Regions from separate parts of the Shigella sp. SIG6 genome, predicted to be linked through region 1. Evidence: predicted binding sites of a transcription regulator. Region 1 holds the regulator's gene; each other region holds the start of a gene.
What was found. The regulator PurR, encoded in region 1, represses purine synthesis genes. The targets are predictions, from matches to a motif close to CANGCAAACGTTTGCNTG.

Region 1 (6,732 bases):
AGCCGCAGCCAATATCCAGTACGCGCATCCCTGGTTTTAACTGCAATTTTTCACAAATCATTTTGAGCTTCGCCTGCTGGGCAGATTCCAGATTATCGGCATCTTTCCAGTAAGCGCAGGAATATTGCATGAAGGGATCAAGCATGCGGCTGAACAAGTCATTACCCAAATCGTAATGCTCCTTGCCGACTATCCAGGCACGTTTTTTACTCTGCAGATTGAAGAGACGAGCGCCGGCAATACGCAGCGTGTCTTTGAAATGATGGGGGAGTTGGTTCTCGAGACCTGCGCGTAAGACTTTGCTAAAAAACATATCCAGTCGGTCACATTCCCACCAGCCATCCATATAACTTTCGCCTAACCCCAAAGAGCCTTCCTGCAGAACGCGTTTAAAAAAATCGGGGTTTTTCACACGAATATCCGCCGGGGCAGAACCGTTAATGGCTATACCGGCACGGCTAAGTAATTCGTTGGCGATACGGTACCAGTTGTCATCCGGTACACTGACTTCTTCTATACACGATGAACTCATAGTTTCTCCATCACTGGTCGGTGATCAGAACCTTAAAACAGCGTAGACGCTTTTTGGGCTTTGTGAGAAATCTCGCAGAAAAAACCGCGAGTCTATAATCCGACGTAGAACAGAGGGAAAGGAGGAACCCTTGCCGAAATGACCATCCATAGTGAGTCGGGAACGATCCTGTCCCCGTAAAAACATAATATTTATCGTAGCTTTAACAACTCGAAATTAGTATAGGCCGCTAATTTCAATCATACAACAAAATTTTGTTAGCAGCCTAAGTATAAGTATATCGATATAGATCAGTGTGATTCGCTATGAGCGACTTCGGCATTGCCATGATTCGGGCAGTCAACTTCTTCACAACGTTGCATCATGTAACCCAGAGCGACCAGCACTACTGTTGATAACATCACGCTGGTGGTGGTGAGCAATGGCGTGCTGATACTAATAAGCCAGGAAACTACCAGACTTGCGAGGAAGCACAGACCCAGTTGCAGAGTGTTCTGCAACGCTGCGGCGCGACCGGTTGCATGTGGGAAGGGACGCAGCGCCTGGGCGACAACAATAGGGTAGATCGCGCCATTGGCAATCGCCATCACACAGAATGGGATCAGGATTTCGACCAGCGACACATGGCTAATGAAGCCCGCAGCCCAGGTCGCAATGACGCTGACAGCAAACAGCACCAGCAACCACGGTAATAACTGCTTGCCTTGCCATTTCTGCAGTGCGGCGCGACAGCCATAACCACCAATCAGAAACGCGATAGTTTGCGGGACATAACTTAAACCAATAACTGCCGGGCTGTAGCCCATTTCACTAAGGATGAACGGTGAACCGGTCAGCCATGCAAAAAAACTGGCTGAACAGGCTGCGTATATCAGCACGTTGCCGCGATAGGTTTTAGAACGTAGCAGGTCGGTAAAGGTCAGACCATCCTGACTATTGTTACGGGCCTTCGTCGTGGGTTTGAGCCAGAAAATAGGCAGAATCAGCACCACGGTAATGGCAAACAGGGTGGCAAAAATCGCCTGCCAGGAAAAATGGACCAGCAGCCAGCTTCCTAACAGGGGAGCCAGTGCCGGAGACAGACCCACCAGCGGCATGATGGTCGCAAAAATACGGTTGACTTTCTGTGAAGGATAATAATCTGTCACTAATGCTTGCCAGATAACCGCCGCGGCGCAGACCCCCACAGCCTGTACAAAACGCAATACCAGCAGCGTGGCGGCGTTTTCTACCCACAGCATCCCCAGACTACCTAACGCAAAAATTGTCAGGCCGATTAATAACACCGGTTTACGACCATAACGGTCGGAGAGTGGCCCCCACAGAAGCTGGGCTGCGGCAAAACCGGCAAGGAACAGACTAAGGCTGGCACTGACAGCAGACGCAGGCGTTTGCAGGTCGGCCTGTATGGCGGCGAAAGCAGGCAGATACATATCGGTTGCCAGAAAACCGAGTACGCTCAAACCCGCCAGCCAGACTAAAAATCTTTTCCTAGGTTGCATGTATATTCTCTAAATCTCTCAATTAAACACCGCCGCAAAGTGTAGGGAGTGAAATTAGTGTTGTGAAACGGTAATATTTGATGACTGGTTTCAAAAATTTTGCAGGCAGACTATGTGGTCAGAATATTCACTCGAAGTTGTTGATGCGGTAGCGCGTAATGGTAGTTTTAGCGCTGCGGCACAGGAGCTGCATCGCGTTCCTTCTGCGGTCAGCTATACCGTGCGTCAGCTGGAAGAGTGGCTGGCGGTACCGCTCTTTGAGCGACGGCACCGTGATGTGGAGCTGACCGCTGCTGGAGCGTGGTTTCTCAAAGAAGGGCGCTCTGTTGTCAAAAAAATGCAGATCACCCGCCAGCAATGTCAGCAGATAGCGAACGGCTGGCGCGGTCAGTTAGCTATCGCAGTGGATAATATTGTCAGGCCAGAACGTACACGGCAGATGATCGTTGATTTTTATCGCCATTTTGATGATGTCGAACTTCTTGTCTTTCAGGAAGTGTTCAACGGTGTCTGGGATGCGCTTTCCGACGGGCGCGTGGAACTGGCAATTGGCGCAACACGCGCGATTCCGGTAGGCGGTCGTTATGCCTTCCGGGATATGGGGATGCTAAGCTGGAGTTGCGTTGTTGCCAGTCACCACCCGCTGGCGTTGATGGATGGCCCGTTCAGTGATGATACGTTGCGCAACTGGCCGTCGTTGGTGCGCGAAGACACCTCGCGAACGCTACCTAAACGTATTACCTGGTTGCTGGATAACCAAAAAAGACTTGTCGTACCTGACTGGGAATCATCGGCAACCTGTATCTCGGCAGGATTATGCATAGGGATGGTGCCAACACATTTCGCCAAACCGTGGCTTAATGAGGGGAAGTGGGTAGCACTTGAACTGGAAAACCCCTTCCCGGATTCGGCATGTTGTCTGACATGGCAGCAAAATGATATGTCGCCTGCGTTAACCTGGCTGCTTGAGTATCTCGGCGATAGTGAGACGCTGAATAAGGAGTGGCTGCGGGAGCCGGAAGAGACTCCCGCAACGGGTGATTAACGACGATAGTCGCGGAACGGGCCGTCAGCCACGGAGCGGCGTTCAATCAAACGCGGATGCACTTCAATGGACTGCGGTTCTTCACGTTTGTTGACGATACGATCCAACAGCATGTTGAACGCTGTTTCACCCAGCGAATCTTTTGGCTGATGGATCGTGGTCAGCGCCGGCGTAAAATAGCGCGCGTTGCGCACGTTATCATAACCGATCAGCGAAACATCCTGCGGGACGCGCAGGCCCATTTCATCAGCAGCACAAAGTGCGCCCATTGCCATGATATCGCCACCACAGAAGACGGCAGTAGGGCGATGCGGCTGCGACAGGATTTGCTGCATGGCGCGATAACCGGATTCAGGTTCAAAGTCACCCTGCACAATCCAGCTTTCCGGCACCTTGATCATCGCTTCTTCCATCGCCTTCATAAAACCGGCAAGGCGGCCTGCGCCGGTGTTACGTTCCAGCGGGCCGGGGATGACGCCGATTTCGCGGTGACCGCGTTCAATCAGATAACGCCCGGCCATGTAGCCGCCTTCGAACGCGTTATCAATGACCGCATCGGTGAAGTCAGCTTTTGCTTCACCCCAGTCCATCACCACCATTGGGATATGGCGATACTCTTCCAGCATCGCCAGCAACGGCTCTGGGTACTCAGAACACATCACCAGCAGACCATCGACGCGTTTTTGCGCCATCATCGACAGATAAGCCCGCTGTTTCTCAAGATTGTTCCACGCATTACCCAGAATCAGGGTGTAACCTTTCTGGAAGCAATTTTTTTCAACTGCTTCAATGATCTCGGCAAAATAGGCCGCTTCGCTGCTGGTCGCCAGCAAACCGATAGACTTGGTGTGGTTAACCTTCAGGCTACGCGCCACCGCGCTAGGGGAGTAGTGTAATTCTTTAATCGCTGCCCACACGGCGTTGCGCGTTTCTTCAGCGACGAAACGTGTTTTGTTGATCACGTGTGACACAGTTGTAGTGGAAACGTTTGCTCGTTTCGCTACATCTTTTATTGTTGCCATTCCATTTCACTCCAGACCCTAACTTCAGCTCCTGCAAAATCGCAAGGTAAACGTTTGCCTTTACACACCTTACGCACAACAAAAGTGTTGCGGTACGCCGGAAAAACGACACGGAGCGTCAGGAAGGGGTCAATGGCCAGTACGCAAATAGTGTAAGCGTGGAATTTTGGCCGATCTTGACGAAAAGGGGAAGTGGTAAAAACACTTATCATTATAAATGACGGGAGATTTTTTCATCACAGTGTGTAAAAATGCGTAATATCACTTTTTGTGTGGTAATAAAAAAGGAGAAAACTTGATGAGCACCGACCTTAAATTTTCACTGGTAACAACGATTATCGTCCTCGGTTTGATCGTAGCCGTGGGTTTGACTGCCGCGCTGCACTGATTTCCTCTCGAGGGAGCGCGTTCTCCCTCGCATCTCCTTCCTGTTTGTTAGCAAAATGGCAAAAGTGTTTTCTCTTTTTGTTATTTTCATTTTTTTGTGATTGCTGTCATGCTTTCGCCACTTTAATTAATATCGCGTAATGACGCGAAGAGGTGGAGATAAGGCATGAAAATTAACTATCCGTTGCTGGCGCTGGCGCTGGCGATTGGCGCGTTTGGTATCGGGACAACGGAGTTCTCGCCAATGGGCTTGTTGCCCGTCATTGCGCGCGGTGTGGATGTCTCGATTCCCGCTGCCGGAATGTTAATCAGTGCCTATGCAGTTGGCGTAATGGTGGGCGCGCCGCTGATGACGCTTCTACTTTCTCATCGTGCCCGCCGCAGTGCGTTGATTTTCCTGATGGCAATTTTCACGCTAGGCAACGTTCTTTCCGCCATCGCGCCGGATTATATGACCCTGATGCTTTCACGTATTTTGACCAGCCTGAATCACGGAGCATTTTTTGGTTTGGGTTCAGTCGTGGCCGCAAGCGTGGTGCCAAAACATAAACAGGCCAGCGCAGTTGCCACTATGTTTATGGGGTTAACCCTGGCAAATATCGGTGGCGTGCCGGCGGCGACCTGGTTGGGTGAAACCATCGGCTGGCGGATGTCATTTCTGGCAACGGCGGGGCTGAGAGTGATTTCAATGGTAAGTCTGTTCTTCTCATTACCTAAAGGTGGTACAGGGGCACGACCTGAAGTGAAAAAAGAGCTGGCGGTATTAATGCGTCCGCAGGTGCTGTCTGCATTGCTGACGACGGTACTGGGAGCTGGTGCAATGTTTACCCTCTACACCTATATCTCTCCGGTACTGCAAAGTATTACCCACGCAACACCGGTGTTCGTCACGGCAATGCTGGTGCTGATTGGTGTCGGATTCTCTATCGGTAACTATCTCGGCGGCAAACTGGCAGATCGTTCAGTTAACGGCACGTTGAAAGGCTTTTTGTTGCTGCTGATGGTGATTATGCTGGCAATCCCGTTCCTGGCCCGCAATGAGTTCGGCGCAGCTATTAGCATGGTGGTGTGGGGCGCAGCAACCTTTGCGGTTGTACCTCCGTTACAGATGCGCGTGATGCATGTCGCCAGTGAAGCGCCAGGTCTGTCTTCATCAGTCAATATTGGTGCCTTTAATCTTGGAAATGCGCTGGGAGCAGCTGCTGGTGGTGCGGTAATTTCCGCTGGGCTGGGATACAGCTTTGTGCCGGTGACGGGGGCGATTGTCGCGGGACTGGCATTATTGCTGGTGTTTATGTCAGCCAGAAAACAACCTGAAACAGTTTGCGTTGCTAACAGCTAATTAAACAAAAACGCAGAAGGATAACCTTCTGCGTTACAGTTGCTGACAACGTGCGATTTATCTTGCCGCATGCGCTGTTAACGCCTCATCCGCGTTGGCATGGTAAGCGAAGCGCATCAGGCAATGCTGCATTTGCCATCAGTTATTATGCAGCGAGATTTTTCGCTACGAATTCCCAGTTCACCAGCGCCCAGAAGTGCTCCAGATAGCCAGGACGTGCATTGCGATAGTCGATGTAATAAGCGTGTTCCCAGACATCAACGGTCAGCAGCGGAGTCGCATCGGTGGTCAGCGGAGTACCCGCGTTAGAGGTTGAAACGATAGCCAGTTTGCCATCGCTGTTTTTCACCAGCCAGGTCCAGCCAGAACCAAAGTTTTTGATCGCTGCATCAGTAAACTGCGCTTTGAAATCGGCAAAGCTGCCAAAAGATGCGGCGATAGCTTCAGCGACTTTTCCAGTCGGTTCGCCACCGGCGTTCGGTGCCAGGCAGTTCCAGTAGAAAGTATGGTTCCAGACCTGAGCTGCGTTGTTGAATACGCCACCTTCAGAGCTGCGAATAATCTCTTCCAGTGATTTACCTTCAAACGCGGTACCTTTAATCAGGTTGTTCAGGTTAGTGACATAAGTCTGATGATGCTTGCCGTAGTGATACTCGATAGTTTCCGCAGAAATGTGCGGTGCCAGAGCATCTTTAGCATATGGTAGTGCAGGTAATTCGAATGACATTGCTACTCTCCTTTATTATTAATTTGCATACGTACAATAGCCTTATTGTGCGTATGGATAGGGTAGCAAATTAAAAGGTGAGACAAAAGATGAACTTACCCTGTTGCCGTAACAACAGGGTAAAGTTTTAGCGAAGTGTTTTTGGGGTCATTACCCGACGAGCGCCAACATAGTG
Region 2 (6,732 bases), on a different contig from region 1:
TGGCATAAACAGCAGCACGGCTTCCTGAGTCTGCCCGTTTATGTGCGTGATAACACTCTACTGGCGCTGGGCAACAACGATCAACGTCCCGATTACGTGTGGCACGAAGGCACGGCATTCCACCTCTTTAATCTGCAAGACGGGCATGAAGCCGTCTGTGAAGTGCCCGCTGCTGACGGATCGGTGATCTTTACTTTAAAAGCAGCACGTACTGGCAACACGATTACTGTGACTGGTGCGGGCGAGGCGAAGAACTGGACGCTGTGCTTGCGCAATGTTGTGAAAGTAAATGGTCTGCAAGGCGGTTCGCAGGCTGAAAGTGAGCAGGGGCTGGTGGTGACGCCTCAAGGGAATGCGCTGACAATTACGTTGTAATCTATTGACGGAATGCCGGGTACGTCTGAGTCGTACCCGGCGAGATTGATGTTTACCGCACCGGCTCCGTCGATGTAACTTCACCGCTGGAAACGACGCCCGCATTCATGGTTTGAGTCACTTGCTGCTTTGCGGCGTTCACGGCATGCAATTGCCCGCTAACCGTAGGTTTCAGCGGGGCATTGGCCTGAATATCTCCACTGGCGGTAAGCTGAATATTGCCGTCGCCAGTCAACGGTAATTCGGGCCATCCCCATTGTTGCAAAATATTCACCGGCACACCGCGTCCATTCAGGCTGATATGGGTCTGACGTTGTGGCGTTTGTGAAACACTTGCGGTGGCTTCCAGAATGCCTTTTTCAGTAAATGCACTCAGTTCGCTGATATTCACCGTGCTGCTGTTGGCGGTCAGCGCCAGCGACGGGCGACGAACATCAACACGATTGAATGTCGCGGCGGCGGCATTCAGATTCGCCGAGCCACTCCAGACGCCCCATTTATGATCGGTAACCAGCGTCAGGTTGGCACCGTAACCATCGAGCGCGGTGAGCTGCCACGGGAAGTCAGGGTCGATATCAATGATCAGATTGCGGCTGGCGCTAAATCTCTTCAGTTGCAGGCTGTTTAACCAACCGGGTGTCGTTTCCATCCACAACTGTTGCCAGTTTTTCGGCAAGGTATATTCCAGCCCGGCAATTGCCGCATCATCAAGGATCAACGTTTTACCGTCACGCAGCCAGTTCCCTGACGTTCTGACCATACCCCCTTCCCAGCGGCTGGTGAACTGGCGCAGCGCTACGCCCTGCGGGGAAAATTCCGCGTTTATAATCGGGTCAAATAAATGCAGCGAACCATAAATGAACTCGCTGGCGTTCATCGACAGTTTGCCTTCCTGTGTCTGCCAGTCATCTTTACTGAAGGTCATGTTGCGCAAGCTGAGATCGAGGTCGGTCACCGCCCAGTCCGGACCTTGCAGACGAGCATCGATGACTTCCAAGCGACCAATCTGCAACGACGGGACAGAGCGTAATGGCGCAAAGAAGTCGGTTAGCGATTTTTCGCTTTGTAGACGGATATCCGCCATGCGCAGATTTTCCACTTGCCAGCTGCCGTCGGCGTTACGCTGCGCGTTTCCGGTTAATGTCCCGTGGGCGATGTCGGCACCCAGGTTAGTCAGCGTAACGCGATCGTTATCAATACTGCCTTCAATCAGTACATTGGTGGCAGGAACATCATTGAGCGAAAGCGATCCGGCACTAAACTGAATCTGCGCCTTCGTACCCAGCACTTTACCGGCTTCTGGTGACCACGGAACCACGCCGCCATTTACCCGCTGCGCGCTCAGTTTCCATTCGCTATTCGGGCTATTAAACGCCATATCACGCAGTTGCAGACGATCGGCTTTGAACGGTAGCGGCGCGGTCTGGTCGGTGAGATTCAGCGTCCCGTTTTCCAGCAGGATGGTATCGACATGGCGTGGTTCGGTCAGTTGGCGACTGCTTAGCGCAATGTCGACACTTTTTGCCACCAGGGGCGCGGGCTGACCATCACGACCAAACGTGACATTCTCCAGCACGATATGAGATGGCGCGGAAAAACGGTGATCCATCGCCCCGAAGGCCAGATGATAGTCGCTATTCTCGGAAACCCATGCGCTGATATGTTCTGCTCCCCAGCGGGTTTGCAGAAGAAAATAGAGGCCAGCGATCACCACTAACAGAGCGATGAGAATGTAGAGAAGCAGCTTCCCAATAAATTTCATGGTCTTCCATCCCGTGAAATGCACATAAGGGAGTTATGCACGATTTACGCGCAATCCTCAAGGCGGGAATGGTGAAAGAGGTGAGACTGCGGCGGTAATTATCTTACCGCCGCCAGTGAATTACTGTTTTTCTGGTGGGAAAATCAGATTCAGCACGATGGCAGTAATACCGCCCGCGGCGATCCCGGAGGAGAGCAGGTTTTTCAGCCATTCAGGGGCAAACTGCAAAATCAGCGGCTGCTGAGACACGCCCAGACCAACCGCCAGCGACAGCGCGATAATCAGAATCGCCCGACGGTTCAGCGGCTCACAAGAAACGATACGCACACCGGAGGCGGCGATGGTGCCAAACATTACAAGCGTTGCGCCGCCCAGAACCGGTTCTGGAATGTGTTGTACAAAACCGCTCACTGCCGGGAACAGACCCAGCACGATCAACATCAGCGCGACGACAAAACCGACATAGCGGCTGGCAACACCAGTCAACTGGATCACTCCGTTGTTTTGCCCGAAGCAGGAGTTCGGGAAGGTGTTAAACACCGCCGAAACAAACGAGTTCAGGCCGTTTGCCAGCACGCCGCCTTTCAGGCGTTTCATGTACAGCGGACCGGACACTGGCTGTTCGGAAACGTCAGAGGTCGCCGTGATATCGCCAATGGTTTCCAGCGAAGTGATCATAAAGACCAGCATCAGCGGCAGCAGCAGACTCCATTCAATGCCAAGACCGTAATAGAGCGGCGTTGGCACCATAATCAGTTCTTGCGTCATCGGTTCGTTGCTTTCTGGCAACATGCCCATAAACCACGCCAGCGCATATCCGGCCGCCATCGCAATTACCAGTGAGGCCACGCGTAAGTAAGGGTTACGTTGACGGTTAAGCAGGATAATTAAGGCTAAAACCACGCCTGCCAGCAGCAGATTTTTCGGTGCGCCGAAGGTGTTATCGCTCATGGCTGCGTAACCGCCGCCAATGGAGGTCAGCCCCACCTGAATTAGCGACAGGCCGATAATCATCACCACAACGCCAGAAACCAGCGGCGTAATAATGCGGCGCGCCAGATGCAGAACGCGGGAGATCACCATCTCGGTGCAACTTGCCAGCATCAACGTGCCGAACAAAGCCGCCATCATGGTAGGAACATCAGCACCACCGGTTTTCAGCGCGGTACCGCCCATAATCAGCGGGGCAACAAAGTTGAAGCTGGTGCCCTGAATAGACAACAGCCCGGAGCCAACCGGACCCCAGGCCTTAATTTGAATAATCGATGCCACACCGGAGGCAAACAGCGACATACTAATAATGTGTTGCGTGTCTTGTGCCGGTAAACCCAGCGCCTGGCAGATTAATAGCGCTGGCGTGATCACCGCAACGAACATCGCCAGCAGATGCTGACAGGCGGCAAACAGGGTTTGAGGAAGCGGCGGACGATCTTCAAGACGGTAAATCAGTTCGCTGTTTTGAGTCTGCGCAACCGGTTGCGCATTTTCTGACTCGAGGGTGGAAACAGACATCGAAAACAATCCCGTGGTAGCAAAGCGGGCATTTTAGCTGACCGAAAGAGAAAAGCAAACGTTTGCCACATCCTCATCTAAATATTTAAATGAGATAAATGCACTTTTTTATATAACTTTTGGTATTTTTCTGCTTAAAATCCATGCCATTTGTTCATTAACAGCTGAGAATTTGACCCAGGAAAGCATAACTCGATACCCGTCATAGTTCATGAAGTTGCCACTGCGCGATGAAGTATGACGAGTATGAAAGAGTGATGCGGATACAAAGGAGTAACTATGTTTCATCTCGATACTTTAGCAACGCTTGTTGCCGCAACGCTGACGTTGCTGCTCGGGCGTAAGTTGGTCCATTCCGTCTCCTTTTTGAAGAAATACACCATACCGGAACCTGTTGCGGGTGGTTTGTTGGTGGCGCTGGCGCTACTAGTACTGAAAAAAAGCATGGGCTGGGAAGTCAACTTTGATATGTCCCTGCGCGATCCGTTAATGCTGGCTTTCTTCGCCACCATTGGCCTGAACGCCAACATTGCCAGTTTGCGTGCCGGTGGGCGTGTGGTTGGCATCTTCTTGATTGTGGTTGTTGGTCTGTTGGTGATGCAAAATGCCATTGGCATTGGTATGGCTAGCCTGTTAGGGCTTGATCCGCTGATGGGGCTGTTGGCCGGTTCTATTACGCTTTCCGGCGGTCACGGTACGGGCGCTGCGTGGAGTAAATTGTTCATTGAACGTTATGGCTTCACCAATGCGACGGAAGTGGCGATGGCCTGTGCAACGTTCGGTCTGGTGCTGGGCGGCTTGATTGGCGGTCCGGTGGCGCGCTATCTGGTGAAACACTCCACCACGCCGAACGGTATTCCGGATGACCAGGAAGTCCCGACGGCGTTTGAAAAGCCGGATGTGGGACGCATGATCACCTCGTTGGTGCTGATTGAAACTATCGCGCTGATTGCTATCTGCCTGACGGTGGGGAAAATTGTTGCGCAACTTTTGGCTGGCACTGCTTTTGAACTGCCGACCTTCGTCTGTGTACTGTTTGTTGGCGTGATTCTGAGCAACGGTCTGTCAATAATGGGCTTTTACCGCGTCTTTGAGCGTGCGGTATCCGTGCTGGGTAACGTAAGCTTGTCGTTGTTCCTGGCGATGGCGTTGATGGGGCTGAAACTGTGGGAGCTGGCTTCGCTGGCGCTGCCGATGCTGGCGATTCTGGTGGTACAGACTATCTTCATGGCGTTGTATGCCATCTTCGTTACCTGGCGCATGATGGGCAAAAACTACGATGCGGCAGTGCTGGCTGCGGGTCACTGTGGTTTTGGCCTCGGTGCAACGCCAACGGCAATCGCCAACATGCAGGCGATCACTGAACGCTTTGGCCCGTCGCACATGGCGTTTTTGGTGGTGCCGATGGTCGGTGCGTTCTTTATCGATATCGTCAATGCGCTGGTGATTAAGCTGTATTTAATGTTGCCGATTTTTGCCGGTTAACCGATGAAGCGGCGGTCTTCTCACCGCCGCCTTTTACGCATTCGAGTAACGTTCTGTCTCCGGCATCCAGCGTTCTATCAAGGCTTTTGCCTGTTGTGGGTAACGTTCGTGAATATGTCGCGCCAGGCGCTGAACTTCCGGGATCATCGCCTGATCGCGCAGTAAATCCGCCACTTTAAATTCAGCATTACCCGTCTGACGTGTGCCTAACAATTCGCCAGGGCCGCGAATCTCCAGATCTTTTTGCGCAATCACAAAACCGTCGTTACTGTCGCGCAGCACTTGCAGGCGAATTTGCGCCGTTTTAGAAAGCGGCGTTTTGTAGAGCAGCACGCAGTGAGAAGCCACCGCGCCACGACCTACGCGCCCGCGCAGCTGGTGTAACTGCGCCAGACCCAGACGCTCAGGGTTTTCGATAATCATCAGGCTGGCGTTAGGCACATCAACACCGACTTCAATAACGGTAGTGGCAACCAGCAGATGTAGCTCACCTTGTTTAAACGACGCCATCACCGCCTGTTTCTCGGCTGGTTTCATCCGCCCGTGTACCAGGCCAACATTCAATTCTGGTAGCGCCAGTTTCAACTCTTCCCAGGTAGCTTTCGCCGCCTGCGCTTCCAGTAACTCTGACTCTTCAATCAACGTACAAACCCAGTACGCCTGACGACCTTCAGTTATGCAGGCGTGGCGCACGCGGTCAATGATGTCGGTACGGCGGGTATCAGGAATAGTGACCGTAGTCACTGGCGTGCGGCCTGGCGGCAGCTCATCTATCACCGAGGTATCGAGATCGGCATACGCCGTCATTGCCAGCGTGCGGGGGATCGGCGTGGCGGTCATGATCAACTGATGCGGATGGAAGCCCTGCTGCTGGCCTTTCTCCCACAATGCCAGACGCTGATGCACGCCAAAACGATGCTGTTCGTCGATAATCACCAGCGCCAGGCCGTTAAACTGCACCTGTTCCTGGAAGATGGCGTGTGTACCGACAATCATCTGCACCTGACCGCTGGCGATGGCTTCCTGCTGAGACAGTCGCGCTTTGCCTTTCTGCTTACCGGCGAGCCAGCCCACTTCGATACCGAGCGGTGCAAACCAGTTGCGGAAGTTATTGGCGTGCTGCTCGGCGAGTAATTCGGTTGGTGCCATCAGTGCCACCTGTTTGCCGTGGGCAATCGCACGCAGCGCGGCGAGGGCGGCGACCAGCGTTTTACCGGAACCTACATCGCCCTGTACCAGGCGCATCATCGGCACATCCAGCGCCATATCATGCTCGATCTCCGCCACTACGCGTGCCTGTGCGCCCGTTGGCTTGAACGGTAAGGAGGCGAGGAGTTTATTTTTCAGCGTGTCATTGGCGCTCAGCGGCTGGGCATGAAAACGCTGTGCTCCGGCACGTAAGGCTAACATGCTGAGGTTGTGCGCCAGCAGTTCTTCCAGAATCAGACGACGTTGCGCCGGATGCTGCCCGGTTTCCAGATCGCTAAGCTGTAGCGTCGGTGGCGGGCGGTGCAAAGTGCGCAACGCTTCCGGTAGCGTCATCATTCCTTGTGACAGTTCCGGCGGCAGGAGTTCTTCAATGGCGCAGGTGTCGAGCA
Region 3 (6,732 bases), on a different contig from region 1:
TTTTGTCTTTTACTGATGAGCCAGCAAAGGCGAAATCTTTACCAGCAGGTTGCTTGAGGAATCCTTCGCTGGCAGCAACTTCATCTTGTAACGCAGCATCCAGACGTCCTGCAGCCAGATCGAAATAGACCAAATCCTGGTTGGCATAGGCCACCACATCCACGCCTTTACTACGCCAGGTCTCGTTAGCGTAAGCTTCCTGGGTTGATCCCTGCAGCACACCAACATGTTTACCTTTCAGTGAATCCAGCGTTGGCTGAATCGGTGAACCTTTGGCAGCAATCAAACGAGAATCTGCGGCGTACAGCTTGTCGGAGAAGGCAATCTCCTGCTGACGTTTATCGGTAATGGAAAGCGACGAAATAATAGCGTCGATTTTTTTCGCTTTCAGTGAGGGGATCAGCGCGTCAAAGTCACTGGCAACCCAGGTACATTTCACCTGCATCCGTTTGCACATCTCGTTACCGAGATCGATATCAAAGCCAACAAAATCACCTTTAGCATCTTTCGACGAGAACGGCGCATAGGTGGTATCGGTTCCGATACGTACCGTCTCCGGTAGCGCCGCATAGCTGGAAGCCGCTGCGGAGAGACCGACTAATAAAGACAGAGCGAGAATCGACTTCTTCATACATAACCCTCAAGTGAAAATGGCTTTTTTATGTTGTGTATTGTGTTGTGTGTTTGCAGGCTCTTTCATGCAGGTCTTATGCCATCTTGACGACAACAGTAACATTCAACGTTAAATATGTTAATAAGACGTTGCATTATTGTCCTGAAGTTGAAGATAGCAGGTATAGCGGTTGAATCGCAGCGTTTCGATTGAATGGCAGAAACAAAATGTCGAGGATTTGATCGCGGTTGCAAAATTGCCCTGAAACAGGGCAACAGCGGAGTTATGCGCCCTGCCAGCGGGCAAAGAGATCTTCAGGAAGGGTTATTGCAAACTGGTCAAGAACACGATTAACCGTCTGATTTATCACATCATCAAGGGATTGCGGGCGATGATAAAACGCCGGAACGGGAGGCATAATCACCGCACCGATTTCTGCCGCCTGAGTCATTAAACGCAGATGGCCTAAGTGCAATGGTGTTTCACGCACGCAGAGCACCAACGGGCGACGCTCTTTCAGCACCACATCTGCCGCACGGGTCAGTAAGCCATCAGTATAGCTATGGACAATGCCGGAAAGGGTTTTGATTGAACAGGGTAAAATCACCATCCCCAGCGTCTGGAAAGAACCGGAAGAGATGCTGGCGGAAATATCGCGCGCATCGAGCGTGACATCAGCTAATGCCTGCACTTCGCGCAGGGAAAAATCCGTTTCGAGGGATAAGGTCTGGCGCGCCGCCTGGCTCATCACCAGATGCGTTTCTATATCTGTGACATCGCGCAGAACCTGTAATAAGCGCACGCCATAAATCGCGCCGCTGGCACCGCTGATGCCTACAATGAGTCGTTTCATAAATAGTTGCCCTGTCAGACTTGCAGGCAGACTTTGCAGTATTTCGGCGGGAGTTGCAAGTCAGGGTGCCAGACCGGCACCCTCAGCGAAGGCATCATCCTTCGTTATGCATTTCGAGATTTTCCACTTCGTTCTGACGTTGCACTGCTTTGGCGTCATCATTACGTAACGTATCGAGGAAATCGAGGTAGCCCTGATCAACATCTTTGGTGACGTAGACGCCGTTGAACACCGAGCATTCAAACTGCTGGATATCCGGATTTTCAGCGCGAACGGCGTCGATCAGATCGTTCAGATCCTGGAAAATCAACCCGTCAGCACCGATGATCTGGCGAATTTCATCAACTTCGCGACCGTGAGCGATCAGTTCCATGGCGCTCGGCATATCAATACCATAAACGTTCGGGAAGCGAATTTCCGGTGCCGCAGAAGCGAGGTACACTTTCTTCGCTCCGGCTTCGCGTGCCATCTCGATAATCTGCTCAGAAGTGGTGCCACGGACGATGGAGTCGTCGACCAGCAGGACGTTTTTATCGCGGAACTCGGCGCGGTTGGCATTCAGTTTACGGCGCACGGACTTACGACGCAGCTGCTGGCCCGGCATGATAAAGGTGCGGCCAACATAGCGGTTTTTAACGAAGCCCTGGCGGTACGGTTTGCCCAGAATACGAGCAATTTCCAGCGCGATATCACACGAGGTTTCTGGGATCGGGATCACCACGTCGATATCCAGATCTTCCCATTCGCGGGCAATTTTCTCGCCCAGTTTAGTGCCCATATTCACACGCGCGCTGTAAACGGAAATTTTGTCGATAAACGAGTCCGGGCGGGCAAAGTATACATACTCAAACAGGCACGGATTGCTGACCGGATTGTCAGCACATTGACGGGTAAACAACTGCCCTTCTTCAGTGATGTAAATCGCTTCGCCCGGCGCGACGTCACGCAGGAAATCAAAGCCCAGCGTATCGAGCGCTACGCTTTCGGAAGCGACCATATATTCTGTACGGTTCTCGTCAATATCACGTTTTCCCAGTACCAGCGGACGAATCCCGTTTGGATCGCGGAAAGCAACCATACCGTGGCCGATAATCATCGCCACACAGGCATACGCGCCGCGGATTAAGCGGTTTGTGGCAGCAATGGCAGCGAAAATATTGTCGGCTTCCAGCGGGTAGTGGCGGAAGTTGTCCAGCTCGCTGGCGAAGATATTAAGCAGAATTTCCGAGTCGGAAGTGGTGTTGATGTGGCGGCGTTTTTCTTCAAACAGTTTTTTACGCAACTCGTGAGCGTTGGTCAGATTGCCGTTGTGGGCAAGCGTAATGCCATACGGGGAGTTAACGTAAAACGGCTGCGCTTCAGAGGCGCTGGAGCTGCCAGCCGTAGGGTAACGCACATGACCAATGCCCATATTGCCCTGCAAACGCTGCATATGGCGAGCTTCAAATACATCGCTCACCAGCCCGTTCGCTTTACGCAAACGGAAGCAGTTATTGGCATCTATGGTGATGATGCCGGCGGCATCCTGACCGCGATGCTGAAGCACCGTTAAGGCATCATAAATCGACTGGTTAACCGGCATAACACCGGCGATACCGACAATACCGCACATACGTCTTTTTCCTCGTTAAGCCACATCTCAGAGCACTTACGCTCTGGGCAAGAAACTTGACGAGCTTTGCAGATAATCAAAAAACCATCTGATGATAAAACTGAATTGCGGGATCAGCTGTGATTTGCTCCAGTCTTCACTTTTCGACACCCCGGTAAAGGAGTCGAGAAAGAAGAGAATGGCGGCAACAATCAACACACCGCGCAACGCACCGAAACAGACGCCCAGCACCCGATCGGTGCCTGACAACCCCGTTTTCTCCACCAACTGGCCTATCACGAAGTTCACGATAGCACCAACGATCAGGGTAGCGATAAACAGTACCGCGATGGCAATCCCATTTCGAACCAGTTCGTCTTCAAAGCCCGTAAACCAGACTGACAGGTAAGTGTAGTAATGACTGGCAACAAAGAAAGCACAACCCCATGTCACCAGCGATAACGCTTCACGAACAAAGCCGCGGATCAGGCTAACCAGAGAGGAAAAAGCAATCACCGCGATTATGGCGTAATCAATCCAGACCATATGTGTCCCACGATTTTACGCCCTGTCATCCTGTTCGGGGCGCATTCTAACAGAAAAAGAAAACGTTTGCGTAGGGATTTCCTTCCCGCGCATCAATAAAAATGGCGCTGAAAAAATATTCAACGCCATCGACTTTTTATGCCTTTGCGGCATCGTGCAATGCGTGTCGGATGCGGCGTAAACGCCTTATCCGACCTACGGTTCTAACACTGCCCAAGCCTGATAAGACGCGCCAGCGTCGCATCAGGCAAGACTGTATTAATTCGGCGTATAGCCCATTACCACGCCACTTAAGCCAGAAAGTTGCTTCAACTCACCCAGCGAACCTTTCAGCTTATCTTTCGAGGCATCCGGCCCAACCAGAATACGGGTAATTTTACCCTGCACTGGCGTGGATGGCGACGTATAAACCCGATAACCGGCACCGCGCAGCTTACCGACAATCTCATTCACTTTATCGGCATTTTTCAGCGCACCCAGTTGCACAACATAGGCTTTACCCGTTGGCGCTGCTTTTTCTTCCACGACCGGCTTCGGTTCTGGCTTCGGCGCAGGTGGTGCTTCAACCTTTGGTTTAGGCGGCTCCACCGGTTTCGGCTTCGGTGGGGCGACCGGTGCAGGTTCCGGTTCAAACTCGGTGTTATTGGCTGCAATAGTGGCCGGATCGAGCGACGGTGCTGCGGCATCACCTGCCCGCACCTCTTCCGCTGCGCCTTCCGGCGGCTGCGTCGGCAACGCCTGGGTGGCGGCTGGCATCATATCAGGCTCATCACGATCGCCCGCTTTCGGCACCAGCGGGATAGCCGCGAACTCATCCTGATAATGTTTTTTCTGCCCGTCCAGCAGCCCTGGAAGTACAATCACCCCCAGCGCCACCAGCACGATCGTGCCCACTAACCGATTCTGAAACTTACTTGCCACCGCTTCTCCTCGCGTCAATCACTTCCATGACATGTGCGACCGTGTGGAAAGAACCACACACCAGCACGGTGTCTTCCGCTTTAGCGTCCGCCATTGCGGCATCCCATGCCTGCGCAACGCTATCAAATGATTTGCCGTTACCCAAATGCTCAAGCAGTTGTTCTGCCGTGGCACCGCGCGGCCCTTCCAGTGGCGCACAATACCAGTCATCAACCACGCTTTTCAACCAGGCCAGAGTTCCGGCAATATCTTTATCATGTAGCATACCGATAACCGCCAGCACGCGCCCGTTTTTCGGTAGCGCTTTCATACGCCCGGTGAGATATTCCGCCGCATGTGGATTATGCGCGACATCAAAAATAACGCGTGGCGACTCGCTCACAATCTGGAAACGTCCCGGCAAAATTGCGCTGGCAATCCCGTCGCGAATGGCATTTTCACTGACTTCCAGCCCGCTGGCACGCAGTGCCGCCAGCGCCGTTGCGGCATTCGGTTGCGGGACAAGCGGCAACGGCAGATTTTCCAGCGTGCCGTGAGCATCGCTAAACGCCCAGTCATGATCGGTGACGGAATAGTTCCACTCAACGCCCCGACGTTGTAACAGTGCACCTTTTTCCTGCGCCACATCAGCAATGGTAGAAGGCATTTCCGGCTCACCGACAATTGCCGGTTTTTCGCTGCGGAAGATGCCTGCTTTCTCGCGACCAATACTTTCGCGATCTGGACCCAGCCAGTCGGTATGATCCAGCGCAATACTGGTTACTACCGCGACATCGGCATCGACAATATTGGTTGCGTCCAGACGACCGCCCAGCCCTACTTCCAGAATCACCACGTCAAGTTGTGCCTGCTTGAACAGCCACAACGCCGACAGCGTACCGTACTCGAAATAGGTCAGGGAAATATCACCGCGTGCCGATTCAATCTCCGCAAAAGAGGCGGTGTGGGCCGATTCCGGCAATTCCTGGCCCTGCACACGTACGCGCTCGGTATAACGCACCAGATGAGGCGAACTGTAGACGCCCACTTTGTACCCTGCCGCCATCAGAATCGACTCCAGCGTACGGCAGGTGGTGCCTTTGCCATTCGTACCCGCAACGGTAAACACAAATGGCGCTGGTTTCAGGACGCCAAGACGCGCCGCGACCTGGCTCACGCGCTCAAGGCCGAGATCGATAGTTTTACTGTGCAGGTTTTCCAGATAAGAAAGCCACGAAGCCAGAGGCGACGCGGCTTGAGGAGTGCGTTTGATAATCATGGTATCCGCTGATTCGTTACGGTGAGAATAGCAAAAGGGCAGAGCCAGTGGCCCTGCCCTTATCAGTTATCAGGCCTCAGGTTCCTGATCCGGTACCGGGGGTACCACTACGCCTTCACGCGGCGCTTCAGGATTCGGCGCTGGCAGATTCATCAACTTCGCCAGAATGCTCGCCAGTTTCAGGCGCATTTCCGGACGACGGACGATCATGTCGATCGCGCCTTTCTCGATCAGGAATTCACTGCGCTGGAATCTAGGCGGCAGTTTTTCGCGAACGGTCTGTTCGATAACACGCGGACCGGCAAAGCCGATTAACGCTTTAGGTTCAGCGATGTTGAGATCGCCCAGCATGGCGAAACTTGCAGAAACACCGCCCATCGTCGGGTCGGTCAGCACGGAGATGTACGGCAAGCCGCGCTCCTGCATTTTTGCCAGTGCCGCAGAGGTTTTCGCCATCTGCATCAGCGACATCAGTGCTTCCTGCATACGTGCGCCACCAGAGGCGGAGAAGCAGATCAGCGGGCAGTTATCTTCCTGCGCCTGCTCAACGGCACGCACGAAACGTGCACCCACAACAGACCCCATTGAACCGCCCATAAAGGCGAACTCGAATGCCGCAGCGACAACCGGCATTCCATACAGAGTGCCTTTCATCACCACCAGCGCATCTTTTTCGCCGGTTTCTTTCTGCGCAGATGCCAGACGGTCTTTATACTTCTTGGAGTCACGAAACTTCAGCTCATCTTTCGGCTCAAGCTCGCTACCCAGCTCCACAAGGCTTCCTTCATCTAACAGGCTATGCAGGCGATTACGCGCTGTCATACGCATGTGATGGTCACACTTCGGACAGACCTCAAGATTACGTTCCAGCTCAGCGCGGTATAAAACCTGACCGCAGCTATCACACTTAGTCCACACCCCTTCAGGAATGCTCGCCTTGCGGGTGGGAG

Region 2: a site for PurR is predicted at 3,701-3,718, ahead of gltS (sodium/glutamate symporter). Genes of this name have one in related genera too.
Region 3: a site for PurR is predicted at 3,659-3,676, ahead of cvpA (colicin V production protein). Genes of this name have one in related genera too.

The regions. Positions count from the first base shown of each region.
Region 1 covers NZ_JBQZXC010000001.1:49,406-56,137, forward strand. Annotated here, with positions in the region: gene cfa (cyclopropane fatty acyl phospholipid synthase) at 1-532, opposite strand, end outside; gene punC (purine nucleoside transporter PunC) at 823-2,034, opposite strand; gene punR (DNA-binding transcriptional activator PunR) at 2,147-3,079, shown strand; gene purR (HTH-type transcriptional repressor PurR) at 3,076-4,101, opposite strand; gene cydH (cytochrome bd-I accessory subunit CydH) at 4,400-4,489, shown strand; gene ACUU1M_RS00270 (MFS transporter) at 4,655-5,830, shown strand; gene sodB (superoxide dismutase [Fe]) at 5,976-6,557, opposite strand; gene mepH (peptidoglycan DD-endopeptidase MepH) at 6,685-6,732, opposite strand, start outside.
Region 2 covers NZ_JBQZXC010000011.1:8,891-15,622, forward strand. Annotated here, with positions in the region: gene yicI (alpha-xylosidase) at 1-375, shown strand, start outside; gene ACUU1M_RS03405 (AsmA family protein) at 428-2,137, opposite strand; gene xanP (xanthine/proton symporter XanP) at 2,258-3,649, opposite strand; gene gltS (sodium/glutamate symporter) at 3,929-5,134, shown strand; gene recG (ATP-dependent DNA helicase RecG) at 5,168-6,732, opposite strand, start outside.
Region 3 covers NZ_JBQZXC010000025.1:14,525-21,256, forward strand. Annotated here, with positions in the region: gene argT (lysine/arginine/ornithine ABC transporter substrate-binding protein ArgT) at 1-631, opposite strand, end outside; gene ubiX (flavin prenyltransferase UbiX) at 897-1,466, opposite strand; gene purF (amidophosphoribosyltransferase) at 1,561-3,078, opposite strand; gene cvpA (colicin V production protein) at 3,115-3,603, opposite strand; gene dedD (cell division protein DedD) at 3,862-4,524, opposite strand; gene folC (bifunctional tetrahydrofolate synthase/dihydrofolate synthase) at 4,514-5,782, opposite strand; gene accD (acetyl-CoA carboxylase, carboxyltransferase subunit beta) at 5,852-6,732, opposite strand, start outside.